DNA from 2 places in the Kitasatospora sp. NPDC094028 genome. Region 1 is predicted to be linked to the other one. Evidence: riboswitches for the same ligand, from Rfam matches in the RefSeq annotation. Region 1 holds a riboswitch; the other holds the start of a gene.
The links. Region 1 has a riboswitch for thiamine pyrophosphate ahead of ACPC54_RS03505 (purine-cytosine permease family protein). Riboswitches for the same ligand answer to the same signal wherever they lie in the genome.
Positions count from the first base shown of each region.

Region 2: another riboswitch for thiamine pyrophosphate. It lies ahead of thiO (glycine oxidase ThiO); the one in region 1 lies ahead of ACPC54_RS03505 (purine-cytosine permease family protein).

Region 1 is NZ_JBMVFA010000002.1:98,618-113,265, forward strand. It holds gene ACPC54_RS03480 (FAD-binding oxidoreductase) at 1-1,356, opposite strand, end outside; gene ACPC54_RS03485 (MFS transporter) at 1,353-2,678, opposite strand; gene ACPC54_RS03490 (MerR family transcriptional regulator) at 2,727-3,554, opposite strand; tRNA gene ACPC54_RS03495 (tRNA-Ser) at 3,706-3,793, opposite strand; gene ACPC54_RS03500 (S1C family serine protease) at 3,872-5,845, opposite strand; TPP riboswitch at 6,078-6,225, shown strand; gene ACPC54_RS03505 (purine-cytosine permease family protein) at 6,218-7,633, shown strand; gene ACPC54_RS03510 (glycerophosphodiester phosphodiesterase family protein) at 7,724-8,548, shown strand; gene ACPC54_RS03515 (ATP-binding protein) at 8,998-9,453, shown strand; gene ACPC54_RS03520 (DUF5926 family protein) at 9,609-10,592, shown strand; gene ACPC54_RS03525 (bifunctional DNA primase/polymerase) at 10,824-11,459, opposite strand; gene ACPC54_RS03530 (PP2C family protein-serine/threonine phosphatase) at 12,101-13,534, shown strand; gene ACPC54_RS03535 (aminopeptidase P family protein) at 13,660-14,648, shown strand, end outside.
Region 2 is NZ_JBMVFA010000001.1:248,932-263,579, reverse strand. It holds gene ACPC54_RS01165 (hypothetical protein) at 1-89, opposite strand, end outside; gene metF (methylenetetrahydrofolate reductase [NAD(P)H]) at 253-1,167, opposite strand; gene ACPC54_RS01155 (polyprenyl synthetase family protein) at 1,351-2,457, shown strand; gene thiE (thiamine phosphate synthase) at 2,489-3,136, opposite strand; gene ACPC54_RS01145 (Rv2175c family DNA-binding protein) at 3,136-3,501, opposite strand; gene ACPC54_RS01140 (NAD(P)/FAD-dependent oxidoreductase) at 3,567-4,766, opposite strand; TPP riboswitch at 4,921-5,033, shown strand; gene thiO (glycine oxidase ThiO) at 5,037-6,212, shown strand; gene thiS (sulfur carrier protein ThiS) at 6,209-6,418, shown strand; gene ACPC54_RS01125 (thiazole synthase) at 6,421-7,218, shown strand; gene pknB (Stk1 family PASTA domain-containing Ser/Thr kinase) at 7,315-9,093, shown strand; gene ACPC54_RS01115 (sulfite oxidase-like oxidoreductase) at 9,117-9,761, opposite strand; gene bfr (bacterioferritin) at 10,001-10,480, shown strand; gene ACPC54_RS01105 ((2Fe-2S)-binding protein) at 10,502-10,807, opposite strand; gene ACPC54_RS01100 (class II 3-deoxy-7-phosphoheptulonate synthase) at 11,003-12,337, opposite strand; gene ACPC54_RS01095 (anthranilate synthase family protein) at 12,641-14,575, shown strand.

The DNA.
Region 1 (14,648 bases):
CTTGCCCGGGTTGAGGATTCCCAGCGGGTCGAAGACCGCCTTCAGCTGCCGCTGCAGGTCCAGCGCCACCGGCCCCAGCTCGCGCGCCAACCACTCCCGCTTCAGCAGCCCCACCCCGTGCTCCCCGGTGATCGTGCCGCCCAGCTCCAGACCGAGCGCCATGATCTCGTCGAAGGAGCGCTGCGCCCGTACCGTCTGGTCCTCGTCCGAGGCATCGAAGATCACGATCGGATGGGTGTTGCCGTCCCCGGCGTGGCTGACCACCCCGATGGTCAGCGCGTGCCGCTCGGCGATCGCCGCGACCCCGTTCAGCATCTCGGCCAGCCGGGAGCGCGGCACCGCCACGTCGTCGATCATCGTCGTGCCCAGCCGGTCCATCGCGGGCAGCGCCAGCCGTCGGGCCTCCAGCAGCAGGTCCGACTCCGCCTGGTCCTCGGCCGGCACCACCTCCGTCGCCCCGGCCGCCCGGCACAGCTCCGCGACCCGCGCCGACTCGGCCGCCCGGTCCGGCCCGTCGAAGGCCACCAGCAGCAGCGCCTGGGTCGACTCCGGCAGGCCCATCCGCGCCAGCTCGTTGACGGCCCGCACCGAGACCGCGTCCATCAGCTCCATCAGCGACGGCGTCAGACCGCTCGCCATCACCGCGCAGACCGCCTCCCCGGCCGCGTCCGGGCTCGGGAACTCCGCCGCCAGCGCCAGTTGCGGCTCCGGCGCGGGACGCAGCGCCAGCACCGCCCGGACCACCACGCCCAGCGTCCCCTCCGAGCCCACCAGCAGCCGGGTCAGGTCGTACCCGGCGACGCCCTTGGCCGTCCGGCGCCCGGTGGACAGCAGCCGCCCGTCCGCCAGCACCACGTCCAGGCCGAGCACGTACTCGCCGGTGACGCCGTACTTCACGCAGCAGAGCCCGCCCGCGCCGGTGCCGATGTTGCCGCCGATCGTGCAGGACTCCCAACTGGACGGGTCCGGCGGGTAGGACAGGCCGAACTCGGCCGCCGCGCGCGACAGTTCGGCGTTCACCACGCCGGGTTCGACCACCGCGATCCGGTTCACCGGGTCCAGCTCCAGGATCCGGTCCAGCTTCACCGTGGACAGCACGACGCAACCGTCGACGGCGTTCGCGGCCCCGGACAGCCCCGTCCGGGCGCCCTGCGGCACCACCGGGACGCGCAGCTCGGTGGCGGTGCGCATCACGTGCCGCACCTGCTCGACCGACTCGGGGAAGACGACGACGGCGGGCGTGCCGGCGGCGCAGAAGCCCGCCATGTCGTGCCGGTACGCGGCGGTCACGTCCGGATCCACCACCACGGCCTCCGCCGGGAGGCCCTGCGCCAGTCGGTCCGTCAGGTCACTCATCGCCGCCTCCGCTCACCGTCCGCCGCCCCGCCTCTGCACTCTGCCCGGAGGGGAGGGGGCGGGCAAGTGGGCCTCGCCCGGCCGCCGGCTCGGGCGCGGCGCAGGGCCGGGGTGGCGAGGGCGGCGAGGCCGGTGGCCGCGGTGGCGACGGCGCACAGGAGGGTGGGCAGGGCGGCGCCCGTGCGGTCGGCGAGCAGGCCGAGCAGGCCGTTGGCGAGCACCAGCGCGAGGCTCTGCACCAGCGTCAACAGCGCCTGCACGCGCGAGAGATGGGACGCCGGGGCGCCACCCAGCACCAGCGGCCCGAGGTGGCTCGCGAACAGCCCGGATCCCGCGCCGGCCACCGCGCCGCCCGTCACCGCGACGACCGGGGCCGAGGCCAGGGCCAGCAGCGCGATGCCCGTCGACGCCGCGCAGAGCCCGGCCGCCGCCCCGACCCCCGTGCGGGGCAGCGTGCCGCGCCAGGCGACCAGGCCCGCGACCGCGAGCACTCCGGCCGCCTGTCCGCCGGTGACCAGCCCGGCCGTTCCCGCCGCCCAGCCGTGCGACCGGGCGAGCAGCGGTGCGAGCAGCGACACGACCGGCAGGACGCCCCCGGCGGCGGCGCCGGTGAGCAGCAGCGCGGCCCGCAGCAGCGGGTCGCGCAGCGCCAGCCGGACCCCGGACGCCGCCTCGCGCAGCAGAGCGCCGGTACGCCCGGTGGACGGTTCCCGGCCCGCCGCGCGCATCGGCGGCCGGACCCGCAGCAGGACCAGCAGGAGGACGCCGAAGCTGACCGCGTCCACGGCCGCCGCGCCGGACAGCCCGCCGGCGGCGACCAGCAGGCCGCCCAGCGGCGCCCCGAGCAGCACGGCGCTCTGCCCGCCGGCCTGCCGCAGCGCGAGCGCCCGGGGCAGCTGTTCGGCGGGCACCAGCCGGCGCGGCATCGACCCGCTCGCCGGGAGGTAGAACGCGTCGACCGTCCCGATCACGGCCGCCGCCGCGACCAGCAGTGCCGGCGACACGTCCCGGCCACCGGCCGCGACCGCCAGGGCGGCGGTCGCGGCCAGCATCACCGCGTCCCCGACGAGCATCACCCGCCGGGCGCCGTACCGGTCCGCTACCGCGCCGCCCAGCAGGACGAGTGCGGTGCGCGGCACGGTGAGCGCCGTCAGCACCAGCCCGGCCGCGCCGCCGCCGTGCGCGGAGGCGGCCCAGCCGAGGGCGAAGTACAGCGCGGCGTCGCCGAGCAGCCCGGCCTGGGTGCCGACCAGCCAGAGCAGGTACGGCCGGGGCAGCGCGGCGTGCGGCGGGGCCCCGGCGGGAGCGGTCGCGGTGGTCACGCCGGGCGACGTTAGGACCCTCGACCAGGTCGAGGGCAAGCCGCGCCGCTACCGGCGGACCACCGGCTCCTGCAGCTCGACCACCCACCCGGCCTGGTCCTCGGGGCACTCCAGGTAGAGCTCCCGGGCGTAGCCGGCCGAGCGGTAGCCGTTCTCCTCGATGAAGCGGGCCAGTGCCTGGAAGCTGCCCACCGCCGCGTCCATCGGGCCGCGGTGCACGACGGACGCCGCCGCCGCGATCGACGGCAGGTCGACGACCTCGAAGTCGTCGCGGCCGCCCGGCACCGAGGACGCGACCGGTACGGCGGCCCGGACCAGGACCGAGCCGTCGCCGTCCGGCCCGTCCTGGTAGCAGGCGACGGACGGGCCGGTCTCCTCGATCCCGGCCTCGGCGACCCGGCGGCACAGCTCGGCGAACAGCGGGCCGATCACCGGCCCGATGTCCTCGGGCTGGTAACTCCTTGCCACGGCGGTCAGTTGGGCCACTCGGACGGACGGCACCGGCTTCACCACGACATCGTGCTCGGACATCTGTCCCTCGCTCTCGATCGTTCGGAGCCTCGCCTCCACCCGGGTCAGCCGCTGCTCGTCCGCCGCGATCGCCTCGGCGAGCTGGGCCCGCCGCAGGCGCAGCATCCCGCGCAGTTCGGCGGCGCCCAGCTCCTCGTCGAGCACGGCCTTCACCTGGTGCAGCGTGAAGCCGAGCTCCTTGAGCGCGATCACCCGGTTCAGCCGGGTGAGTTGGGCCGCCTCGTACGAGCGGTAGCCGCTGACCGGATCCACCCGGGCGGGCCGCAGCAGTCCGATCGCGTCGTAGTGGCGCAGCATCCGTACCGATACCCGGCCGTGGCTGGCGAAGTCTCCGATGGTCAACATGGTGTCTCCACTCCACCGCCTGCCACGGTGTCAGGGTCAACTCCGGCCTGCGGCGGGCCCGCAGGAGGCTCGCGGCCGGCCCACCCGCAAACGCCGAGGGCGGGTGCCGAATGTTCTCGGCACCCGCCCTGAGCAGGTGTTCTCCTACCGGCGGAGAGCGTGGGATTCGAACCCACGGCATGGGGTCACCATGCGACAGTTTTCAAGACTGTTCCCTTAGGCCGCTCGGGCAGCTCTCCAGGCGGAGGTCAGCCTAACGGTTTCGCGGGGGTTCGGTGCACACGGTTTCACCGGTGGCCGGGGTCAGTGGCCGGAGGTCACTGGTCGCCCTCGCGCGAGCCGAGGGTGACCTTGGTGGAGAAGGGCTGGCCGTTGCGGGTGTACTCGACGTCGACGGTCTCGCCGGGCTTGTGCGTCCAGATCCGGCTGACCAGGGCGGGGCCGTTCTCGATCGGCGCGCCGCCGAGCTTGGTGATGACGTCGCCCGCCTTGAGGCCGGCCTTGTCGGCGGCGCCGCCCGGGGTGACGGGCGGCTGACCCTGGATGTCGCGGGTCTGGATCTGCGCGCCGTCGCCCTTGTAGTCGTCGTTGCGCAGCACGTCGAGCTTGGCGTAGACGGGCTTGCCGGTCTTGATCAGGGTGTCGGCCACCCACTTCGCCTGGTTGATCGGGATGGCGAAGCCCAGGCCGATGCTGCCGGCCCGGCCGTTGGCGGAGGCGTTGGACTGGATCGCCGAGTTGATGCCCATCACCGCGCCGCTGGCGTCGAGCAGCGGGCCGCCGGAGTTGCCGGGGTTGATCGAGGCGTCGGTCTGCAGGGCGTTCATGTACGAGGCCTGCGAGCCGGTCTCGTCGCCGGAGGCGACCGGGCGGTCCTTGGCGCTGACGATGCCGCTGGTGACGGTGGACTCCAGGCCGTACGGCGCACCGATCGCGATGGTGGTGTCGCCGACGTTGACCTTGTCGGAGTCGGCCAGCGGGAGCGGCGCCAGCTTGTTCTTCGGCGGGTTCTCGATCTTGACCACGGCGACGTCGTAGCCGGACGCGTTGCCCAGCACCGAGGCGTTGTAGGAGGTGCCGTCGGCGAACTTGACGGTCAGCTTGCCGCCGCCGGCGCCGAGGGTCGGCGCGACCACGTGGTTGTTGGTGAGGATGTGGCCCTCGGTGTCGAAGACGAAGCCGGTGCCGGTGCCGGACTCGCCGTTGCCCTGCGCCTTGATGGTGACGACGCTGGGCAGCGCCTTCTGCGCGATGCCGGCGATCGAGCCGGGGGCGGGCTCGGTCTTCTGGGTGTTGCTGGCCTGGACGGTGGTGCTGCGGTGGTCGTTCGCGGAGCTGCCGCTGTCGTCGTTCTTCGCGACGGTCACACCGATCGCGCCGCCGGCCACACCGGCGACCAGCGCGACGGCGGCGACCAGGGCGACCAGGGCGCCGCGCTTCTTGCGCGGGCCGGACGGGCCCTGCGGGCCGCCGGGGTACTCGGCCGGGTAGCCGAGCGGGCCGGCCGGGCCGCCGGGGTGGCCGGGGCCGCCGGTGGCGTCGTGGGCGCCCCAGCCGCCGAGCGGCTGGCCGGCGCCGAAGGGGTGGTGGGCGTGCGCGGCCGGGCCGCCGGTCATCGGCGCGGGCGCCGCACCGTACGGGTCCGCGCCGGGGACGGGCGCGGCGCCGTACGGGTCCTGCGCGCCGGCGGCCGGGACGCCGTGGGTCGGGGTGGCGTACGGGTTGTCGCCCTGCGGCAGCGCGGCCGGGACGGGGGCGGCCGACGCGGCGGCGGGCGGCGCGGGCGGCAGGACCGGCGGCGGCGCGTCGAGGTAGCCGGTGACGGGGTCGACGGCGGGCTCGGCCGACTCGGCCGCCGCGGGCGCCGCGGTGACGGGCTCGGCGGCGGGCGCCGCCGGGGCCTCCGGCGCGGGGACCTTGGTGAAGGCGACGGTGGGCTTGTGCCCGCCCTCGGCCGGCGCCGGCTCGACGGGAGCGGCCGCGACGGGAGCGGCCTCGGCCGGCTCGGCCTTCGCCGCCGGGTCGGGGATCCGGCTGAACGCCATGGTCGGCTTGTGCCCGCCGTCAGCGGGGGCCGCGGCCGCGGCGTCGGCCGCGGGGGCCTCGACCGGCTCGGCCGCCGGCTCCGGCCCGGCCTTCGCCGCCGGGTCCGGGATCCGGCTGAACGCCATGGTCGGCTTGTGCCCGCCGCCCTGAGCAGGGGCGTCGGCAGCGGGAGCGTCCGCTCCCTGGCTGCCCGAGGGCTGCTCCCCCTGCGGCCCGGTGGGCCCAACCTCGCGCTCGGTGCTCACGGACGACCTCCATAGCTGACAGGACCAAGGACCATAGTTTTTCGCACCGCCGATTCGATCGCCGTAAGGACCCCTCTGAAGAACTCATAAGAATCCTTAGCCGCCACCGACGTTCGGGCCCGCTGACCTCGGGCGACCGGCCGCTCCCCCACCCCGGCGGGCGTCCCGCAATGCGGGTCGCGCACCCCTGGCCTTGGTGTTCACCCCCCGGCGCCGGTTAGCCTGTCGCTCCAAACTGACACGCGGGAGCTTGGACCCACCAGGCTGAGAGTGCGCATGTCGACGGTACGCCACTGGACTGACGGCGAACCGTCGAGGGGGCGCTGACCGCCGGAACCTGTCCGGGTAATGCCGGCGTAGGGAGTATCGGCCGTGCCGCCTGCTTCGCCATCCCCTTCCGAGGGCGCGCCCGCGTCCAAGGACTTCCCCGGTCCGGCCGCCGCGCCGACCGCCGTGCTCGACCACCCGGGACGGGCCGAGGCCCCGCTCGTCCTGGACACCGAACCGCCGCGCACGCTGCGCTTCCGGGACCACTTCGCGCTCTGGATGAACCTCGGCGTCAGCCTGATCGGCTTCTCCACCGCCGCCACCGTGCTCGGCGCCAAGGACAGCGAGCTGTCGCTGGCCGCCGCGGTGACCGCGATCGTGGCCGGGACGGCGGTCGGCACCGCGATGCTCGCCGTGGCCGCGCTGATCGGCGCCCGCACCGGCGCGCCCGCGATGGCGAACCTGCGCGGGCTGTTCGGCACCCGGCTGTCGTACCTGCCGACCGTGCTGAACATCGTCCAGTGCGTCGGCTGGGGCGTGTTCGAGCTGCTGACCATCTCGGCCGGCGCGCAGACCGTCGCGCACACCAGCGGCTACCGCTGGCTGTTCGTGCTGCTCGCCGGCGCACTGACCACCGCGCTGACCATCTGGCCGCTGGGCTCGATCGCGGTGCTGCGCCGGTTCGTGGCCGGGGCGGTGGCCGTGGCGATGGTGTACTTCACCGTCCAGCTGGGCCGCCAGGGCGTGCCGGACCCGGGCGCCGGGAACTGGACGGGCTTCCTGCACGCGACCGACACGATGATCGCGGTGTCGATCTCCTTCGTCCCGCTGGCCGCCGACTACACCCGGCACTCGCGCACCGCGCGGTCGGCCTTCTGGGGCAGCTTCTCCGGCTACACGGTCGCCCAGGTCTGGTGCTACGTGCTCGGCCTGATGGCGCTGCTGCAGTCGGACGGCGACCCGAACAAGATCTTCGACTCCTTCCTCGGGGTGTCGTTCGGATGGCTGTTCCTGCTGGTGCTGGTGCTGCGCGAGACCGACCAGTCCTTCGCCAACGTCTACTCGACGGCGATGTCGGTGCAGAACCTGCTGCCGCGGGTGGACCGCCGGGTGCTGAGCGGCGCGATCGGCCTGCTGACCACCGTGCTGGCGCTGCGGATCGACCGGTTCACCGACACCTACAGCAACTTCCTCGGCCTGATCGGCTCGGTGTTCGTGCCGCTGCTGGCCGTGCTGGCGGTGGACTACTTCTTCGGCGCGGGCCGGTCCGGCTGGAACCTCGCGGCCGACGCGCCGTCCCGCTGGCTGATGCTGCTGCCGTGGGTGCTGGGCTTCGCGGTCTACCAGTTCCTCGCGCCGACCGAGGTCGCCGACTGGTGGACGGGCTTCTGGACCTCGGCCCAGGAGACGCTGCACTTCACGCCGCAGGAGTGGACCTCGGCCTCGCTGTTCGCCTTCCTGGTGCCCGCGCTGGCCACCTGGGCGCTCACCCCGCTCACCCGCCGCACCGGCCGGGGCTGACCCCGGGCACGGCGTCCGGAGGCGAAGACGGCCCCGCAGGTTGGGACCGTCTTCGCCTCCGCTTCACTTCCGCCGCCTATCGTTAGCGCTGTGACCAGCAAAGACCTGCCCTCGGCGGCGGCGCGCACCGCGCCGCCCGTCCAGGTGATCGCCCACCGCGGTTCCTCCCACGCCCTGCCCGAGCACACCCTGGCGGCCTACCGGCGCGCCCTGGACGAGGGCGCGGACGCGGTCGAGTGCGACGTCCGGGTCACCGCGGACGGCCACCTGGTCTGCGTGCACGACCGCCGGATCGGCCGGGTGTCCAACGGCCGCGGCACCGTCTCCGCGATGACCCTCGCCGAGCTGGAGGCGTACGACTTCGGCGCGTGGAAGACCGGCCGCCCCAGCACCGACCCGGAGCTGCGCGGCGTGCTGCGGCTGGAGCGCCTGCTGGAGCTGGTGGTGGACTGCGGCCGCCCGGTGGACCTGGCGATCGAGACCAAGCACCCGGTGCGCTTCCGCGGCCGGGTGGAGGCCGAACTGCTGGCGATGCTGGAGCGGTTCAAGATCGGCCCGGAGCGGGAGGGCGACCGCCCGTCCGCCCGGATCATGAGCTTCTCCTCGATCGCGCTGACCCGGGTGGCCGAGGCCGCGCCGGACTACCGCCGGGTCTTCCTGATCGAGCGGATGCTGCCGCTGCTCGGCCGGCTGCGCGAGGGCAGGCCGCTGCCGGGCGGGGCGCGGATCGCCGGGCCGGGCATCGACCTGATCCGGGCCAGGCCGGACCTGGTGCCGCGGCTGCGCGAGCTGGGGCACGAGGTGCACGTGTGGACGGTGGACGAGCCGGCCGACGTCGAGCTGTGCCTGGAGCTCGGGGTGTCCGCGATCATCACCAACCGGCCGGCCGAGGTGCTGAAGCAGCTCGGCCGCTGAGCCGGGCCGCGCGGGGGTGGTCCGGGCCCGCGCGCCGGCGGTGATCCGCCGGGCCGGGAACGACGTCCTCGGCCAACCTGAACGTTTCGGTCGGCAGTCAAACCTTCCGGGCACGTTATTGCCGGAATTCTTCCGCGCGGGCGACGGAGGGTGAGCGCGGAATGACCTCTCGTCCACCGTCCGTCGTGCCGCCGGAAATGGGCCGCCGGGATCGCCGGACGGTCGTTTCCGACGCATTACCAAGGGGCATCTCTCCCTCGGCATACGCTGAAGGAGGTCCGGGGGTGGCGTTGATGGTGGCGCGCGAAGTGCCGACTTCATCGACCATGGCAGTGCCGCACGGCCCAGCGAGTGTCGGGGTCGCACGGCGCCGACTGCGTCGAGATCTGGGTGACCGGCAGATACCGGAACCGGTCATTGATGATGCCGTACTGATCCTTTCCGAGCTGTTGAGCAACGCCTGCCGGTACGCCCGTCCGCTCGGCCCGCTGACGGCCCTCGGCCGCGGCGCCCGCGCGGAGGTGGTGGACCAGGTGCTGGTCGGCGTCCCCTCGGGGAAGCACCCCGCACCGGGCGCCACCGAGCACGAGGACGGCCGGGGCGAGAGCAGACCGGACGGCCACGGCGAGGACCGGGACGAGCCGGCCGGCGGCGTGCTGGTCCGCTGGCAGATGCACACGGACGGCGTGCTGACCCTGGAGGTCACCGACGGCGGCGCGGCCACCCGGCCGCTGCCCGCCAGCCCCTCGCTGACCTCGCGCGGCGGCCGCGGCCTGAGCATCGTCGACCAGCTGGCCAGCGACTGGGGCGTGCGCGACGCGCCCGGCGAGGTGACGGTCTGGGCCGCGCTGCCCGCGCGCGCCCGGCACGCCCGGCGCACCGGCGGCGACGCCCGTTCGGCCTAGGGTCCGTCTCCCGCGCGGGCGGCAGCCGGCCCGGCCCTGCCGCCCGGGCCGGGCGGCGGATCGCACCGGGCCCGCCCCGGCGCGTTCCCGCCCGCCCGGGGAACGTCAGTAGGCTCTCCCGAGCAACAGGACCACGTCCCCGGGAGAGCCGCAGCATGGGCAAGAAGGCCGCCAAGAAGGCGCCGCAGCGCCAGTCCACCACCGCCGTCACGGGCGAGGTCCCCGTGGTGGGGGCCCGCGAGGCCTGCCCCTGCGGCTCGGGCCGCCGCTACAAGGCCTGCCACGGCCGGGAGGCCTCGCACGCCGTCCAGGAGCTGGTGCACCGCCCGTTCGAGGGCCTGCCGGGCGAGGCCGACTGGGTCGCGCTGCGCGAGCTGGTGCCCGCCGCCACGGTGCCGCTGACGCTGGCCGCCGGGGTGGCCGAGGGCGCCACCGGTGACGTCCCGTCGGTGACCCTGGCCACCGTGCTGCCGCTGGCCTGGCCGGCGCTGCGCCGCCAGGACGGCTCGATCCTGCTCGGCCTGCAGACCCAGTCCTCCTCCGGCGACCTCAGCCGCGACCTCGCGGACGCCCTGGAGCTGGCCCTGGCCACCGAGCCGGGCAGCCCCGTCCCCGCGCGCCGGACCGTCCCCGGCGGGCGCCGCCTGCAGGACCTGCTGGACGCCTCCGCCGCGTTCGCGCCCACCGTGCACACCGGCTTCGAGTTCTGGCTGGAGGACGCCGAGACCGCCACCGGCGAGGTCGCCGCCTCGCTGGAGCGCGCCAACGCCTCGGCCATCCCGACCGAGAAGCTGGGCAGCGTCGACGCCGCCTACTGGTGCGGCACCCCGGACAAGAACCACCTGCGCTGGGTGATGACCGTCCCCGAGGAGCAGCTGCTCGACGCGCTGGCCCGGCTGAACGCCGCCGGCGAGGCCTCGCTCGGCGCGGACACCCGGCTGGTCGGCTCGTTCCGCGCGCACGGCCTGACCGTCCCGGTGTGGGACCTGCCGCTCACGATGACCGCCGCCGACTGCGAGAAGCCCGCCGCCGAGTTCGCCGAGCGACTCGCCGCCACGCTCGCCGACGGAACGCCGCTCACCGCCGAGGAGCGGCGCGCCCGCGCAAACCTGGTGAACCGTCAGGTCACCTTGAACTAAAGCCTCGCAGGATCGGGGTGATACGCGTCACATTGTCGCCGGGAAGCGCAATTTCCCGGCGTACAGGGCGTCTTGGAAATTGGCGCGGGCGCCGATCCTTGTTACTGTCTAAAGCGTCCGGCCGCTGGTGCATCCCCCGTCGCCAGCGGTCGGATCTTTTTGTTTTCCGGAACGGGCCTTCGCGCACGCCGCCCACGCGCCCCCGGACCTCCGCGCACGACGGCGCACCCCTCAGTACGCCGAGCGCCCGCTGTCCAGACGGACCGTCGCCTCCACCAACTCGCCCAGCAGCGGCCCGACCTGGGGCAGCCGGACGCCGCCGTCCGCCGCCGGGCGGGGCGCCAGCACCCAGCGCACCCGGCCGGCCCCGCCGCCGGGCGGCAACGGCAGGAAGCCGCCCGGCCCGTGGTAGCGCAACGAGCCCGGCACCCACGGGAGTTGAGCGAGCATCTCGCCCAGCGAGTCCAGCGAGTAGGGGGCCACCAACAGCGCGTAGCGGCCCGGCATCGCCAGCACCGGGCCGAGCGGCAGCCGCAGCGCGCCCAGGTAGACCAGCGCCCGGGCACCGGCCGCCGCCGGCAGGCTGACCGCCGAGACCGCCGTACCGGTCGCCGCCAGCACCGGCGCGTCCGGGCTCTGCCGCTCCCACCACCAGCGCACCATCCGGGCGTCCGTGGTGGCGGCCAGCAGGGACGGGTCGTGCGGGTGCGCGCCGGGGACGGTGCAGTCCGGGTCGCCGCAGGAGCAGCGGCCGCCGCACAGCACGGCGCCCGGCACCACGGGCCAGCGGTGGTCGACGGCGGCCGTCAGGGCCGCGGCCAGCCGGGCGGAGTCATCGTCCGACCGGGCCTTCGGATTCTCACGCATGGCGCTCGTTCCTTTCCCTGACCGCTCGGTTCGCCCACCGGGACGGCCCCTCGGAACTCACCACGCGGACCTGCGGCGGCACGGCCCCGGACGCGGAACTGCGGGGGCGGGCGGCACTGCGGACGGGCTCGGCCACGACGTGGAGCACGGGATGGGACACGGGGTGGGGCACGACATGAGAAGGGCCGCGGACCAGCACAGCCCATGGAACGAGAATCCCGTATGCGACCGGATGGACGCCGCCCGGGCGCGATTGGTTCCACCGTACGAGTGAGAGAGTTCCGGCCGACCCGGTGCGCGGGCGGCGCGGACATACGATCCGGACGGCCGCCCGGTCCGTCCTCCCGGTTCTGCCCGCTCCATGCCCGCTCCATGCCCGCTCCATGCCTCGCGGCCCGACCGGCGCGCCCGCGTTCCGCGCGCGCCCTCCGACCGGGTCGCGAACGCCGTGGAACCGGCCACCGCGTCGTCCTGGATCTGGACATGCCCCGAATGGCCTGTGTAGAAGTGGTGGCATTGCTGTCGATCAATGACGAGTAGTAGCGAATCGAGGCGAAACGCGCCCTAAGGCCGTGCTCGCTCCACATTGGCCTTATCTGGGGGTTTCGCATGGCACGTAGCACCGCGTCAGGAGTGGCGGCATGACCGAGTCCCACCCGTCGACGACACCCTCCGAGCCCGCTGAACCGGGCTGTGCCGGCGGGCTCACCGTCCTCGACCCGCCGGGCCTCCCGGGCCCCGCCGACACGCCGGAGGGCGCGCCGGACGACCGCGCCGCGCAGTCCGCCTCGCTGCAGGACCGTTTGGCCGGACGCCTGTCCGATATCACCAGCCTGCACGAGCACACCGAGCAGCTCGCCCGCGCCCGCGGCCTCGACGCCACCCTCGACACCGTCCTCGCCTCCGGCGCCGCCCTGCTCGGCGCCCGCCGCGGCGTCCTCGTCACCCGGCTGCCCGGCGGCGGCACCGGCCAGCCGGTCGGCCTCGGCCTCGACCGGGCCAGCCTCGGCGCCCTGGAGACCGTCCCGCCCGAGCAGAGCCTGCTCGCCCGGCTGCTGCGCGACCGGGACCGGCCCGCCCGGCTGCACTCCACCGACCTCACCGCGGACCCGGCCATCGGCGAGCGGCTGCGCGAGCTCGCCGGCCACTTCGGCCTCGGCGGCTGCTACGGCCTGCCGCTGGCCACCGAGGAGGACGGCCCGCTCGCCGCCGTCGTCTGGTTCTGGGACGAGCCCGCCGAGCCCACCGAGTGCCGGCGCGAACTCGCCCGCCACTACTGCGAGATCGCCGCCCCGCTGCTCGCCAAGCAGCTGGAGGCCGACCGCACCCGGCGCACCACCGAGGCGCTGCGCCGCGGCCTGCTGCCCGACCACCTCCCGCAGACCCCCGGACTGCGGCTGGCCGCCCGGCTCGTCCCGGCCGGCCTGGAGCGCTCCAGCGGCAGCGACTGGTACGACGCGATCCCGCTGCCGGACGGCACCATGGGCCTCACCGTGGGCTCGGTCTCCGGCGACGGCCCCGGGGCCGGTCCCGGCTCCGCCCCCGGCGCGGCCGCCGCGATGGGCCGGGTCCGGGCCGCGCTGCGGGCGTACGCGGTGCTGGAGGGCGAGGACCCGGTCTCCGTCCTCGGCGACCTGGAACTGCTGCTCAAGACCACCGAGCCGACCCGCACCGCCACCGCCGTCTACGCCTGGGTCGAACCCGGGGAGCGCCGGATCACCCTGGCCGGCGCCGGGCACTGCCCGCCGGTCCTGGTCGGCCGGCACGGCGCCGAGTTCGTCGAGACCTCGCTCTCCGCGCCGCTCGGCATGCTCGCCTGCTGGGAGGCGCCCGGGGTCGAGTTCACCGCCGAGCGCGGCGACACCCTGCTGCTCTACACCGAGGGCCTGGCCCGCCGCTGCGGCCCGACCCTGCACGCCGGGCAGGCCAACCTGCGCCGGGCCGCCGCCGGCGCCCCGCGCGACGTGCGGATCGACCCGGGCCGGCTCTGCGCCCACCTGCTGGCCGTCTGCCCCCGCCCGGACACCGCGCCGGCCACCGACGACCTGATGCTGCTGGCGGCCCGGTTCGAGTAGGCGCACGAACCCCGAACCGGTGGGCGGCCGGGCGTCCGTACCATGGACGAACGGCCGCCCGCGCGTGTCGCGACCCGACACCTCCCCCGAGGGCGGCGGTACCACCCCCCAAGGAGGCGTTGCACGTGACCGAGGACCGCACCCCCGCGGTGGCCGAGAACCCCGAGGCCGAGGGCGGCGAGGAGCCGCAGCAGTTCAAGGGCCGCAAGAACGGGCTCTACGGCGAGATCTCCGACGCGCTGTCCGCCTCGATGCAGTCCGGCTGGGCCGACACCGAGCTGCACGGCCTCACCCCGGTCGCGCAGGCCCCCTACGCCGCCGAGCGCCGCGCCGCGCTGTCCGCCGCCTACCCCGGCGAGCGCCTGGTCGTCCCGGCCGGCAACCTGCGGGTGCGCGCGAACGACACCGACTACAGCTTCCGTGCCGCCAGCGAGTACGTGCACCTCACCGGTGACCAGACCGAGGACGCGGTGCTCGTCGCCGAGCCGACCGGCGACGCCGGCCACGCGTTCACCCTCTACCTGCTGCCCCGCTCGAACCGCGAGAACGGCGAGTTCTGGCTCGACGGCTACGGCGAGCTGTGGGTCGGCCGCCGGCACAGCCTCACCGAGCAGGAGCAGCTGCTCGGCCTGGCCGCCCGCGACGTCCGCAAGGCCGCCGAGGAGCTGGCCGAGCGGGCCGCCGACTCCGCCGTGCCGACCCGCATCGTCCGCGGCTACGACGCCGGTCTGGAGGCCGCGCTGGCCGAGGTGCTGGACGCCGACCGGGACGCCGAGCTGAAGGAGTTCCTGAGCGGCCTGCGCCTGGTCAAGGACGAGTGGGAGATCGGCGAGCTGCGCGCCGCCTGCGACGCCACCGTCAAGGGCTTCACCGACGTCGTCCGCGAACTCGGCCAGGCCGTCGCCACCTCCGAGCGCTGGATCGAGGGCACCTTCTGGCGCCGCGCCCGCGTCGAGGGCAACGACGTCGGCTACGGCACCATCGCCGCGGCCGGCCCGCACGCCACCACCCTGCACTGGGTCCGCAACGACGGCGACGTCCGCCCCGGCGAGCTGCTGCTGCTCGACGCCGGCGTGGAGACCCACACCCTGTACACCGCCGACGTCACCCGCAC
Region 2 (14,648 bases), on a different contig from region 1:
GGCGCCCGGTTCTGCAGCAGCACCTCGGCGATCAGCCAGAGCGCCACCACCGCCAACGCGACGTACAGCAGCAGGTACCCGATGCCCATCCGCCCGCTACCTCCAGTCGCGTGCCCGCGCGCGCCGCGCGTGTGCGGCGACTGTACCGGTTCAACGGCCGAGGTACCGCATCGCGTTCCCGCCGTCCCGGGCGCCCGGCCGCACACGACCGAGCCCGCCTCCGGCGTGCCGGTGGCGGGCCCGTGGACGGCGTCAGCGCTGGTGCAGGCCGAGGTTCTGGTAGATCTCCAGCGTCGCGGTGGAGTGGTTGAGGGTGATGAAGTGCAGGCCGGGCGCGCCCTCGGCGAGCAGCCGCTCGGCCATCGCGGTGGCGTGCTCCATGCCGATCGCCCGCAGCGCCGCCGGGTCGTCGATGGCCGAGCGCAGCCGGGACTCCAGCTCGGCCGGGAAGGCCGAGCCGCTGAGCTGCGGGAAGCGCTCCAGCTGCTTGGCGTTGGTGACCGGCATGATCTCCGGGATGATCGGCGTCTCGCAGCCCGCCGCCGCGACCCGGTCGCGCAGCCGCAGGTAGTCGTCGACCTCGAAGAACATCTGGGTGATCGCGTAGTCCGCGCCGGCCCGGATCTTCCCGACGAAGTGCCGGATGTCGTCGTCCCAGTTCGTGGAGCGCGGGTGCATGTTCGGCGAGGCCGCGACGCCCACGCAGAAGTCGCCGATCCCCTTGATCAGCTCGACCAGCTCGTACGCGTAGGTGACGCCCTCGGGGTGCCGGACCCACTCGCCCATCGGGTCGCCGGGCGGGTCGCCCCGGACGGCCAGGACGTTCCGGACGCCCTGGTCGGCGTACTGGCCGATGATGTTGCGCAGTTCCGCGATCGAGTGGTCCACGGCGGTCAGGTGGGCCACCGGGGTCAGGGTCGTCTCGGTGGCGATCCGGCCGACCATGTTGACGGTGCGCTCGCGCGAGGAGCCGCCGGCGCCGTAGGTCATGCAGACGAAGTTCGGGTCGAGCGGTTCGAGCCGACGGATGGCGTCCCAGAGCTTCTGCTCGCCCACCTCGGTGCGTGGCGGCATGAACTCGAACGAGAAGGACCGCTTGCCGGCCGCCAGCAGCTCGCGGACCGTCAGTGCGCGGTCCGTCCGGGTGGAAGCGATACCGAGTGCCATGCTGACAGGCTATCGGCCGGGTTCGGGCGGCCGACAACCCGATCCCACTGGGTGAGACGGCCGCTGGGCGGTATTCCGGCTATGTCCGGCCGTGGCCGGTACGGCCCCGGCGGCGGCTCGCACGGATGTTCCCAGCCACCCCGCTACGCTTGCTGCACCCGAGTGAATCAGCGGAGCCCCATCGTGACCTCGTCCAGCAACCGGCCGGCCAACCCCATCGACGTGGAGGACGTCCGTACCCGCGTCAACGACGCCCTCGCCGAGTTCATGGACGGACAGGCCACGCTGCTCGACAAGATCTCGCCGCAGCTGGCGCCCGCCACCGAGGCGCTGCGCGACTTCCTGCTGGACGGCGGCAAGCGGCTGCGCCCGGCCTTCTGCTACTGGGGCTGGCGCGCCGCCGGCGGCCCGGCGACCGGCGACGGGATCGCCCACGCGGCCGCCGCGCTGGAGCTGCTGCAGGCCAGCGCCCTGGTGCACGACGACCTGATGGACCGCAGCGACACCCGCCGCGGCCTGCCCTCCGTCCACCGCCGCTTCGAGGCGCTGCACCGGGAGAGCGGCTGGCGCGGCGACCGCGAGCAGTACGGCGCCTCGGCCGCGGTGCTGCTCGGCGACCTGCTGCTGATCTGGTGCGACGAGCTGTTCCTGCGCTCGGGCCTGGAGCCGGCCGCCGTGCTGGCCGCCAAGCCGGTGTTCGACCTGATGCGCACCGAGGTCATGGTCGGCCAGTACCTGGACGTGCTGGAGCCGGTGGCCGGCGACTCGGCCGACGACGGCGCGCTGGAGCGCGCGCGGACGGTGCTGCACTACAAGTCGGCGAAGTACACCATCGAGCGGCCCCTGCAGGTCGGCGCCCTGCTGGCCGGCGCCGGGCCGGAGCTGGTCGAGGCGCTCGGCGCGTTCGGGCTGCCGCTCGGCGAGGCCTTCCAGCTGCGGGACGACCTGCTCGGCGTCTTCGGGGACCCGGCGGTCACCGGCAAGCCCGCCGGGGACGACCTGCGCGAGGGCAAGCGCACCCTGCTGGTCGCGCACGCGATGCGCGGTCTGTCGGCCGAGGAGGCCCGGCACCTGGACCGGCGGCTCGGCGCGCCGGACCTGGCCGCCGCCGAGGTCGTCGAGCTGCGCGAGCTGGTCGCCCGCAGCGGCGCGCCCGAGCGCGTGGAGCAGCGGATCGCCGAGCTGATGCGGCAGGCCCTGGCCGCGCTGGCGGCGGCGCCGCTGGCGGACGAGCGGGCCCGCGAGGTGCTGCTGGCGCTGGCCGAGGCCGCCACCGTCCGCAAGTACTGACGGACGGCGACGGCCCCTGTGCTCAGCGGGTTCAGACCGCCGCGCGCACCCGGCGGGCGAGCTCGGCGGCGGCCGCCCGCGGGTCGTCCGCCGCGGTGATGGCCCGGACCACCACGATCCGGCGGGCGCCGGCCGCCAGCACCTCGTCGAGGTTGCCGAGGTCGATCCCGCCGATCGCGAACCACGGCCGGTCGGTGGGCTGCTTCGCCGCGTACGAGACCAGGCCGAGGCCCGGCGCGTAGCGGCCCGGCTTGGTCGGGGTGGGCCAGACCGGGCCGGTGCAGAAGTAGTCCACACCCGGCTCGGCGATCGCCGCGTCCACCTCGGACTCGGCGTGGCAGGAGCGCCCGATCAGGACGTCCTCGCCGAGGATCGCCCGGGCGGCCGGCACCGGCAGGTCGTCCTGGCCCAGGTGCAGCACGTCCGGCCGGGCCGCGTGGGCGACGTCGGCGCGGTCGTTGACGGCCAGCAGCTTGCCGTGCCGGTGGCAGGCGTCGGCGAAGACCTCCAGCGCCTCCAGCTCCTGCTTCGCCTCCAGGCCCTTGTCGCGGAGCTGGACGATGTCCACCCCGCCGGCCAGCGCCTCGTCGAGGAAGTCAACCAGGTCGCCCTGCTCGCGACGGGCGTCGGTGCACAGGTAGAGCCGGGCGTCCGCCAGACGGGCGCGGCGGTCGGTCATCACAGCGCCATGGCCTGGGCGCGGCGCTTGACCTCGGTCGCGCGGTTCTCCCACAGCGCCTGCACCGGGGTGCCGGGCAGCGACGCGTCCTCGGTGAACATCCACGCGATGATCTCTTCGTCGCTGAAGCCGCTGTCCCGCAGCACGGTCAGCAGGCCGACCAGGTGCTTGACCGGGCCGTCCTCGTCGATGAACGCCGCCGGGACCTGCAGCGACTTGTTGGGACCGCGGCGGACCGCGATCAGGTCACCCTTCTTGACCATGTTGCGGACCTCGGTGACCAGCACACCCCACCGCTCGGAGATGTCGGGCAGGTACAGCCACTCGGGGACCAGGGCGTCAGTCTTGGCATCGATCTCACTCACGGCACCAGACTGCCACCTCCGCACCGGTCCGCGCACCAAGGGCCCGGTCACGGGCACCCGTGAGGTCAGCGCGCCGCCGCCTTGAGCGGCACCTCCGGGTCCGCCGCGCGGGCCGGATCCAGCGCCGTGCCGCGCTCGATCAGCTTCCGCCCCTGGGTGAGGTCGCGCGGCCGGTCCACGGTCAGCAGCGCGCTCGGCACGCCGTCGCGCAGCCAGAGCACCGCCCAGGAGGCGTCCTGCGGGCTGCCGCGCCACAGCAGCTCGTCGCCCTCGGCGTGCCGGCCGGCGTACTGCACCATCCGCCCGAACTGCTCGGACCAGAAGTACGGCACCGGGTCGTACGCGGGCGTGTCCGCCCCGAGCACCGAGGCGGCGGCCGCGTCGCCGGACTGCAGGGCGTGGTCCCAGTGCTGGACGGCCAGCCGGGCGCCGGCCCGGGCCGACGGGTAGCTGACGCAGTCCCCGACCGCGAGGACGCCGGGCAGGCTCGTGCGCAGCCGGCCGTCCACGACGACGGCGCCGCTCGCGTCCAGCTCGACGCCGGAGCCGACCAGCCAGCCGGTCGCGGGCCGGGCGCCGACGCCGACCACCACCTCGTCGGCGGGCAGGTGCGAGCCGTCCGCCAGCCGCACCGCGCCCGGCTCCACCGCCTCGACGCCGACCCCGCAGCGCAGCCCGATCCCGGCCTCCGCGTACCAGGCGGCCATCGCCGAGCCCACCTCGACCGGCAGCGCGCCCGGCAGCGGCGCCGGGCCCGCCTCCACGACGGTCACCTCGCAGCCGGCCTGCCGGGCGGCGGTCGCCACCTCGGCGCCGATCCAGCCCGCGCCGACCAGCACCAGCCGGCGGCCGGGGCGCAGCAGCGCGCGCAGCGCCAGGGCGTCGTCCAGGGTGTGCAGCAGGTGGGCCCGGTCGGCGCCGGGCAGGGCGCGCGGGACGGCGCCGGTGGCGATCACCAGCGCGTCGTACGGCAGCTCGCCGGCGTCGGTGTGCAGCACGCCGGGGGCCAGGCCGGTGGCGCGGCGGCCGAGCAGCAGCTCGACGCCGAGCTCCTCGTAGTCGATGTCCAGGGTGGTGGCGTCGGCCTTGCCGAGCAGCACGTCCTTGGAGAGCGGCGGCCGGTCGTACGGCGCGCGCGGCTCCTCGCCGACCAGCACGATCCGCCCCCGCCAGCCGCCCTGCCGCAGCTTCAGGGCGCACTGCGCCCCGGCCAGCCCGGCTCCGACGATGACGACCACCTGGTCCGTTCCGCTCAGCTCTGCCACGCCCGTCACTGTACCGAGGGGTCTCCGCGGCCCCGCCGGCCCCTCCACCGCCCGCCCGCCGCACGGGTCTTCGGCCGTCCCGCGGGCCACCGCGCGCGGGCCCGTCCGCCCTGCGTACGGGCCTTCGGCCGGGCCGACCCCCGGCGTTAAGGTGGTGGCACCACACGGGAGCCCGGCGGACCGGGCTGAGAGGCGGGCTGGCACGGCCCGCGACCGTCCGAACCTGATCCGGGTCATACCGGCGAAGGGAGAAGAGCAGCTTTGTCACGCTTGCCATCAGGCGCCCGCGCGGACGTGCTGGTGATCGGCGGGGGCATCATCGGCCTCGCCGTGGCCTGGCGCACCGCGCAGCGCGGCGCGGGGACCGTGATCGTGGTCGACCCCGCCCCCGGCGGCGGGGCCGCCGGGGTCGCGGCCGGGATGCTCGCCCCGGTCACCGAGCTGCAGTACGGCGAGGAGCCGCTGCTGCGCCTCGGGATGGCCTCGAACGAGCGGTACGCGGCCTTCGCCGCCGAGCTCTCCGAGGCGAGCGGCGGCCTGGACACCGGCTACCGCCGCTGCGGCACGATCGCCGTCGCGCTGGACTCCGACGACCGCGCGGAGCTGCGCGAACTGCACGCCTTCCACCAGCGGCTGGGCCTGGACTCGACCTGGCTGACCGGCCGGGAGGCCCGCCGGCTGGAGCCGATGCTCGCCCCCGGCGTGCGCGGCGGCCTGCACGTCGCGGACGACCACCAGGTCGACCCCCGCCGGCTGCTCGAGGCCCTGGTCGTCGCCTGCGAGGGCGCGAAGGTGCTGCTGCACCGCGCCGAGGCGGTCGAGCTGCTGGTCGAGGACGGCCGCGCGGTCGGCGCCCGGCTGGGCTCCGGCGAGACCGTCACCGCCGACCGGGTCGTGCTCGCCGCCGGCCCGCACAGCCACCGGCTGGCCGGCCTGCCCGAGGACGTGCTGCCCGCGATCCGCCCGGTGAAGGGGCAGGTGCTGCGGCTGGGGATACCGGACGCCTACCGGCCGTTCCTGTCCCGCAACGTCCGCGCCGTGGTGCGCGGCCAGCACATCTACCTCGTCCCCCGCGAGAACGGCGAGCTGGTGGTCGGCGCGACCACCGAGGAGCAGGGCTACGACACCACCGTCACCGCCGGCGGGGTCTACGAACTCCTGCGCGACGCCCACGAGTTGGTCCCGGGGATCACCGAACTCCCGCTGCTGGAGACCTCGGCCGGGCTGCGCCCGGGCTCGCCGGACAACGCCCCGCTGCTGGGCCCGACCTCGCTGCCCGGCCTGGTCGCCACCACCGGCCACTACCGCAACGGCGTGCTGCTCACCCCGGTGACCGCCGACCTGCTCGCCGACTACCTGACCACCGGCGAAGTCCCGGAGCTGGCACGGCCGTTCACGCCCACCCGGTTCGCCCAGGACCACCCCGTCACGAAGGCCTCCGCATGACCGAGATCGCCCTGACCGTCAACGGCGAGCCCCGCCGGCTGCCCGCCACGACCACCCTCGCCGAGCTGGTGGCCACCGTCAGCGCCGCCAACACCGGCGTCGCCGCCGCGCTCAACGAGGCCGTGGTGCCCCGCAGTTCGTGGTCCGAGACGTCGCTCAACAGCGGCGACCGGATCGAGATCCTCACCGCCGTCCAGGGAGGCTGACCATGGCCGACGACCTGCTGACCATCGCCGGGACGACCTTCTCCTCCCGGCTGATCATGGGCACCGGCGGCGCCCCCAGCCTGGAGGTCCTGGAGCGGGCGCTGCTCGCCTCCGGCACCGAGCTGACCACGGTGGCGATGCGCCGGGTGAACGCGAGCACCCAGGGCTCCGTGCTGGACGTGCTGACCCGCAACGGCATCCGGGTACTGCCCAACACGGCCGGCTGCTTCACCGCCGGCGAGGCCGTGCTGACCGCCCGGCTGGCCCGCGAGGCGCTCGGCACCGACTGGGTGAAGCTGGAGGTGATCGCCGACGAGCGCACCCTGCTGCCCGACCCGATCGAGCTGCTGGACGCCGCCGAGACGCTCGTCGACGACGGCTTCACCGTGCTCCCGTACACCAACGACGACCCGGTGCTGGCCCGCAAGCTGGAGGACGTCGGCTGCGCGGCGATCATGCCGCTGGGCTCGCCGATCGGCTCCGGCCTGGGCATCCGCAACCCGCACAACTTCCAGCTGATCGTGGAGAGCGCCAACGTCCCGGTGGTCCTGGACGCGGGCGCCGGCACCGCCTCCGACGTGGCGCTGGCGATGGAGCTGGGCTGCTCGGCGGTGATGCTCGCCTCCGCGGTGACCCGCGCCCAGGACCCGGTGCTGATGGCCGAGGCGATGCGGCACGCCGCCGAGGCCGGGCGCCTGGCCCACCGGGCCGGCCGCATCCCGCGCCGCTTCCACGCCGAGGCCTCCTCCGCGATGGCGGGCCGGGCGGACCTGGACACCCGCGAGCACCCGGCCTTCTGACGGCCGGGGCCCGGTAGGCCGTGTCACAAGCCGGTCCCGGAGCGGTGTCCGCCGGGATCGGCCTCCGGCCGCGCCACTAGACTCCCCCGGGTGGACATGGCATCGCACGACCCGCTGATCGGTACCCTGCTCGACGGCCGGTACCGGGTCGAGCAGCGCATCGCGGCCGGCGGGATGTCCACCGTGTACCGGGGCACCGACACCCGGCTCGACCGGGTCGTCGCGCTCAAGGTGATGCACCCGCAGCTGGCCGGCGACGAGGGCTTCACCGCCCGCTTCATCCGCGAGGCCAAGGCCGTCGCCCGGCTCACCCACCCCAACGTGGTCAACGTCTTCGACCAGGGCGCGGACGCCGGGCACGTCTTCCTCGCCATGGAGTACGTCCCCGGCCGCACCCTGCGCGACCTGCTGCGCGACCGCGGCGCGCTGTCGGTGCGGGCCGCGCTGGACGTCCTGGAGCCGGTGCTGGCCGCCCTCGGCGCCGCCCACCGGGCCGGGCTGGTGCACCGGGACGTCAAGCCGGAGAACGTGCTGATCACCGAGAGCGGCCTGGTCAAGGTCGCCGACTTCGGCCTGGTCCGGGTGCTGGGCAGCGCGGACGGCGCCCCCACGACGGCCACCACCGCGACCGGCGCCACCGTGCTCGGCACCGTCTCCTACCTGGCCCCCGAGCAGATCCTCCCGGACGCGTCCACCGACCAGCGGGTCGACGTCTACGCGGCCGGCATCCTGCTGTACGAGATGCTCACCGGCCGGCGCCCGCACACCGGCGACAACCCCGTCCAGGTCATGTACAAGCACCTGCACGAGGACGTCCCCGCCCCCTCACTGGTGGCCCCCGCCGTCGCCCCGGCGCTGGACGCGATAGTCGCCGGCGCCTGCTCCCGGGCTCCCGAGGCCCGCCCGTACGACGCGGTCGAGCTGCTCGCCGCGCTGCAGCGGGTGCGCCGCGGCCTCACCCCGGCCGAGCTGGACGCCGAGCCGCCCGCCTCCACCCGGCCCAGCCCGCGCTACCCGACCAACGAGCCGACCTCGGTGATCCAGCCGCTGCCCCGGCCCGCCGACGCCCCGCCGACCGAGCGCACCAGCGTGCTGGACGTGCCGCCGGAGTTGCTGGACCAGCTGCTCGCCGAGCCGCGCCCGTACGACGAGCCGACCCCGGCCCGGCCGCGCCGGCCGCGCCGCCCGCGCCGCCTCCCCCGCAAGCCGCTGATCTGGGCCTCCGTGCTGACCGCCCTGGTGCTGGCGGTCGGCGGCGCGACGTACGGCCTGACCCAGGGCCTGTACGGGCCGGTGCCCGGCATGCTCGGCAAGGACCGCGCCGAGGCGCAGCGCCTGCTGGACGACGAGGGCATGCACGGGAGGTTCGTCGAGGTGTACAGCGAGTCCGTCCCGGCCGGGCAGGTGATCTCCAGCGACCCCGGGGTGGGCGCGCGCACCCGCCGCAGCGACACCGTGACGGTCACCGTCTCCAAGGGCCCCAAGCGGATCGCCGTGCCGGACCTCGTCGGCAAGCCCGCCGACCAGGCCGCCACCGCGCTGACCGGCGCCCAGCTGGCCAGGGGCACGGTCACCGAGACCAACAGCGACACCGTGGCCGAGGGCACGGTGATCAGCAGCTCGCCGGCCGCCGGTCAGCTGCTGCCGGAGAACACCGCGGTGTCGCTGGTGGTGAGCAAGGGCATGGTGGCCGTCCCGGACGTGACCGGGATGAGCAAGGAGGACGCGCAGAAGGCGCTCCAGGCGGCCGGCTTCACGATGCAGACCAGCGGGGTGAACCTGTTCGGCACCGGCAAGGTGTCCAGCCAGTCCCCGGCCGCCGGCGAGCGGCGCCCGCAGCGCTCGGTCGTGACGGTCAACTTCCCGTTCATCTAGGGCGGTTCAACACCCGGGAGGGCTCAGCGCAGCGGCCCGTCGCCGGGCTCCTCCTGGTGGGAGTAGCGCTGCTCGCGCCACGGGTCGGCGAGGTTGTGGTAGCCCCGCTCCTCCCAGAAGCCGCGCCGGTCGGCCCGCATGTACTCGACCGCGCGGACCCACTTGGGGCCCTTCCAGGCGTACAGCCGGGGGACGACCAGCCGGACCGGGAAGCCGTGCTCGGCGGTCAGCGGCTCGCCGTTGCGGTGGGTGGCGAGCAGGGTGCGCTCGTCGGCGAAGTCCGCCAGCCGCAGGTTGGCGCTGTAGCCGTACTCGGCCCAGACCATCACGTGGGTGACGCCCGGCGCCGGGGGTGCCAGGTCGAGCAGGGCGGCGGCGGGCACGCCCGTCCACTCGTTGCCGAGCACGGAGAACTTGGTCACGCAGTGCAGGTCCGCGCGGACGGTGGCGCGGGGCAGGGCGTTGAAGGCGGCGAAGTCCAGGCTGTGCTTCTCCGCCGAGGCGGTGGCGCCGAACACCTGGAGGTCCCAGGTCAGCCGGTTGAACCGGGGGACGGGCCCGTAGTGCAGGGCGGGCCAGCCGTGCTGCACGCGCTGCCCCGGCGGGAGGTCGGCCTCGGGCCGGCCCGGGTCAGACGGCGGAAGCGGTTCTTGTTCGGACTGACCCATGGCTCCATGGTGACAGACGGCGGGCGGCGCCCCACGCGCGCCCCTTGGCGCTGGTTCGCGCCCCGCCCGTACGGGCCAACGGTCGATCGCCCACCCACCGACTTCCGCACAAATCGGATATTCCGACACATGTCCTAGTGAGTGTGAACTTACTGGAATTTCTTCCCATTCCGGTGCCAGGATGCCCAGCGCAGGCCCGACCGCCGGGCACCGCAGGAGTTCACCCAGGAGGCACCGCCATGCAGGGCGACCCGGAGGTCATCGAGTTCCTCAACGAGCAGCTCACCGCCGAGCTGACCGCCATCAACCAGTACTTCCTGCACGCCAAGATGCAGGAGAACTTCGGCTGGACGAAGCTCGCCAAGTACACCCGGCACGAGTCCTTCGACGAGATGAAGCACGCCGAGACGCTCACCGACCGGATCCTGTTCCTGGACGGGCTGCCCAACTACCAGCGGCTGTTCCACGTCCGGATCGGCCAGACGGTCAAGGAGATGTTCGAGGCCGACCGCCAGATCGAGGCCGAGGCGATCGACCGGCTCAAGCGCGGGATCGTGGTGATGCGGGCCAAGAACGACGTCACCTCGGCGAACATCTTCGAGGACATCCTGGCCGACGAGGAACACCACATCGACTACCTCGACACCCAGCTGGAACTGCTGGAGAAGCTCGGCGAGGCGCTCTACATCGCCCAGCTGATCGAGCAGCCGGAATCCTAGGACCGACGCCCGCGGCTACGCCTACGCCACCCGGAGCGGCAGCACCGGCGCGACGACGACCGCGGCGGGAGCGACCGGGGCCGGGGCGGGGTCGGCCGGCGCGGCCTCGGACTCCGGGTCGGCCAGGCCCAGCTTGGCCGCCAGCCGGGCGGTCGGGCAGGGCCGGGCGCCGTGCTCGCCGAGCAGCGCCTGGATCCGCCGGACGCAGGACCCGCAGTCGGTGCCGGCCTTGCAGCCCTTGGCTATCTGGCGGGGGGTGTTGGCACCCTCGTCGATGGCCTGCTTCACCCGGGCCTCGGTGACCGCATGGCACATGCACACGTACATCGCGGTCTCTCCCGGGGTGGAGCGGAGTGGATCTTGACTAAGGCAAGCCTTAGTTCACTGAGCCTCACCTTACCTGGCGAATCGAGTACGAAAAAGCCCCTCCGGGCTCGGGAATCCCGAATCCGGAGGGGCCTTCGTCACATCAGCCGTGCACTGCTCGGCCGGGCACTGCTCGACCGTTCACCGGCCGGCCGTTCACTGGCCGCGGTACATCTCCGCCACCAGGAACGCCAGGTCCAGCGACTGGCTGCGGTTGAGCCGCGGGTCGCAGGCCGTCTCGTAGCGCTGGTGCAGGTCGTCGACCAGCACCTCGTCGCCGCCGCCGACGCACTCGGTCACGTCGTCGCCGGTCAGCTCCACGTGGATGCCGCCCGGGTGGGTGCCGAGCGCGCGGTGCACCTCGAAGAAGCCCTTGACCTCGTCGAGCACGTCGTCGAAGCGGCGGGTCTTGTGGCCGCTGGAGGCCTCGAAGGTGTTGCCGTGCATCGGGTCGCAGATCCACACCGGCTGGGCACCGGAGGCGGTGACCTTCTCCACCAGGGTGGGCAGGTGGTCGCGGACCTTGCCCGCGCCCATCCGGGTGATGAAGGTCAGGCGGCCCGGCTCGCGCTCCGGGTCCAGCTTCTCGATCAGGGTCAGCGCCTCGTCCACCGAGGTGGTCGGGCCGAGCTTGACCCCGATCGGGTTGCGGACCTTGGACGCGAACTCGATGTGCGCGTGGTCCAGCTGCCGGGTGCGCTCGCCGATCCACACCATGTGGCCGGAGACGTCGTACAGCTCGCCGGTGCGCGAGTCCACGCGGGTCAGCGCGGTCTCGTAGTCCAGGATCAGCGCCTCGTGCGAGGAGAAGAACTCGACCGTCTTGAACTCCTCCGGGGCGACCCCGCAGGCGTTCATGAAGGCCAGGGCGTTGTCGATCTCCCGGGCGAGCTGCTCGTAGCGCTGGCCGGCCGGCGAGTTGCGCACGAAGTCCTGGTTCCAGGCGTGCACCTGGCGCAGGTCGGCGTAGCCACCGGTGGTGAAGGCGCGCACCAGGTTCAGCGTCGCGGCGGACGCGTTGTACATGCGCTTCAGCCGCTCCGGGTTCGGGATCCGGGACTCGGGCGTGAACTCGAAGCCGTTCACCGAGTCGCCGCGGTACACCGGCAGCGTCACGCCGTCACGGGTCTCGGTCGACTTGGAGCGCGGCTTGGAGTACTGGCCGGCGATCCGGCCGACCTTCACGACCGGCACGGAGGCCGCGTACGTCAGCACGGCGGCCATCTGGAGCAGGGTCTTCAGCTTGTTGCGGATGTGCTCCGCCGAGACGCCGTCGAAGGCCTCGGCGCAGTCGCCGCCCTGCAGCAGGAACGCTTCCCCACGCGCCACGGCTCCGAGCCGGGCGCGCAGCTGGTCGCACTCGCCGGCGAAGACGAGCGGCGGATAGGAGGCGAGCTCCGCAAGGGTCTTGCGCAGAGCCTCTTGGTCCGGCCATTCAGGCTGCTGCGCCGCGGGCAGGGACTGCCAGGAGTGGAGATTCGTCACGGTCACAGCGCCAAGGCTACGGGGTGACGGCGCCGATCCGTGACCTTTGCTCGCTGGGTGAGACACCTTCCGGACAATCGCCGCTCCCGGGCTCGCCCGCTCGGCCCCATCCGTTACGCTCGGCCCCATGCACGCGCCCCACAGCCACTCCTGGTGGTGGGCTTCCCTCAAGGGTGGCCCACCGATCGCGCGTTCCTAGACGACACGACGGCCGCCCCTCGGGGCGGCCGTCGACGTTGGAACAGACGGCTTCTCCGGGAGCGGACCCAGCACCGCCCTCGCCATCCACTCCGGAAGGAAAGCCGTACTGTGACCACCGCCGCCGAGCTGCTCGCCCGTCTCACCGCCCCGGGCGCCCCCGCCTTCGCCCTGCTGCACCGCCGCACCCCCCGGCACGCCCCGGACACCGTCGAGGTGCTGCTGGGCACCGTCGACGCCTACGAGCACCTCGCCGACCTGCCCGTGCCCGAGGGCGCCCCGGCCGGAGGCCCGACGCACGACCTGCTCGCGCTCGTCCCGTACCGGCAGATCCGCGAGCGCGGCTTCGAGGCGCACGACGACGGCACCCCGCTGCTGGCCCTCTCGGTGACCGAGCAGCACGCCCTTCCGCTCGCCCAACTCACCGCCGCACTACCGCAGTTGCCGGTCTCCCTGACCGGCGGCGGGTTCGACGTGGACGACGAGACGTACGCGGCGATGGTCCGCCGGGTGATCGAGGAGGAGATCGGCAACGGCGAGGGCGCCAACTTCGTCATCCGCCGCGACTTCCACGCCACGCTCCAGGACTTCTCGCCCGCGCTGGCCCTGACGCTCTTCCGCCGGCTGCTGGAGCAGGAGCGCGGCGCCTACTGGACCTTCCTGGTGCACACCGGGGAACGCGTCCTGGTCGGCGCCTCCCCCGAGGTGCACGTCCGGCAGAGCGGCGGCACCGTCGTGATGAACCCGATCTCCGGCACCTACCGCTACCCGGCCGGCGGCGCCGACCTCGACTCGCTGCTCCGGTTCCTGCACGACCCCAAGGAGCTCGAAGAGCTGACCATGGTGGTCGACGAGGAGCTCAAGATGATGTGCACGGTCGGCGACCTCGGCGGCCAGGTCCTCGGGCCCCGGCTCAAGGAGATGTCCCACCTCGCCCACACCGAGTACGAGCTGCGCGGCCGTACCTCGATGGACGTCCGCGAGGTGCTGCGCGAGACCATGTTCGCCGCCACCGTCACCGGCAGCCCGGTGCAGAACGCCACCCGGGTCATCAAGCGCTACGAGCCCACCGGGCGCGGCTACTACTCCGGCGCGCTCGCCCTGATCGGCCGCTCCGCGAGCGGCGGGCAGCAGCTCGACTCCCCCATCTGCATCCGCACCGCCGACATCGACCCGGCCACCGGCCGCCTGGTCGTCCGGGCCGGCGCGACCCTCGTCCGCCACTCCGACCCGCACTCCGAGGTCGCCGAGACCCACGCCAAGGCCGCCGGCGTGCTCACCGCCATCGGCGCCCGGCCCACCACCGCCCGGGTGCCCGGCCCGACCGGCCCCCGGCTCGCCGACGACCACCGGGTGCAGGCCGCGCTCGACTCCCGCCGGGCCGACCTCGCGCCGTTCTGGCTGCGGATGCAGTCCCCGGCCGAGGTCACCGAGCCCGAGCCGACCCTGGTCGTCGACGGCGAGGACACCTTCACCGCGATGCTCGCCCACCTGCTCACCTCGCTCGGCCACCAGGTCGACATCGTCCGCTTCGACCGGCCCGGCCTGCGCGAGCTGGTCGCGGCGCACCGAGGCCCGCTGGTGCTGGGCCCCGGCCCGGGCGACCCGGCGCTCGCCGACGACCCGAAGATGGCACTGCTGCGGCCGGTCGTCGCCGACGCCCTGGCCGCCGTCCGCTCCGGCGAGCGGACGGCGCCGCTGCTCGCCGTCTGCCTCAGCCACCAGCTGCTCGCCGCCGAGCTCGGGCTCCCGCTCGCCCGCAAGGCCGTCCCGTACCAGGGGGCGCAGGAGACCGTCGAGCTGTTCGGCACCAAGCGGACGGTCGGCTTCTACAACACCTTCACCGCGCGCTGCTCCGACGCCGACGCGGAGCGGCTGGCCGCCCGGGGCGTCGAGGTCGCCCGGGACGCCGTCACCGGGGACGTCCACGCGCTGCGCGGGCCCGGCTTCGCGGGCCTGCAGTTCCACCCCGAGTCGGTGCTCACCCGCGACGGGGTGGACATCGTCGCGGGCCTGCTGCGCTCCGCGACGGCCGTACGGCGCTGAGCGGTCGAGCGGTCGAGCGGTCGACGCGATGAGCGGTTGACCCGTCGAGCGGACGGGGAGCCGTAGCCGGCCC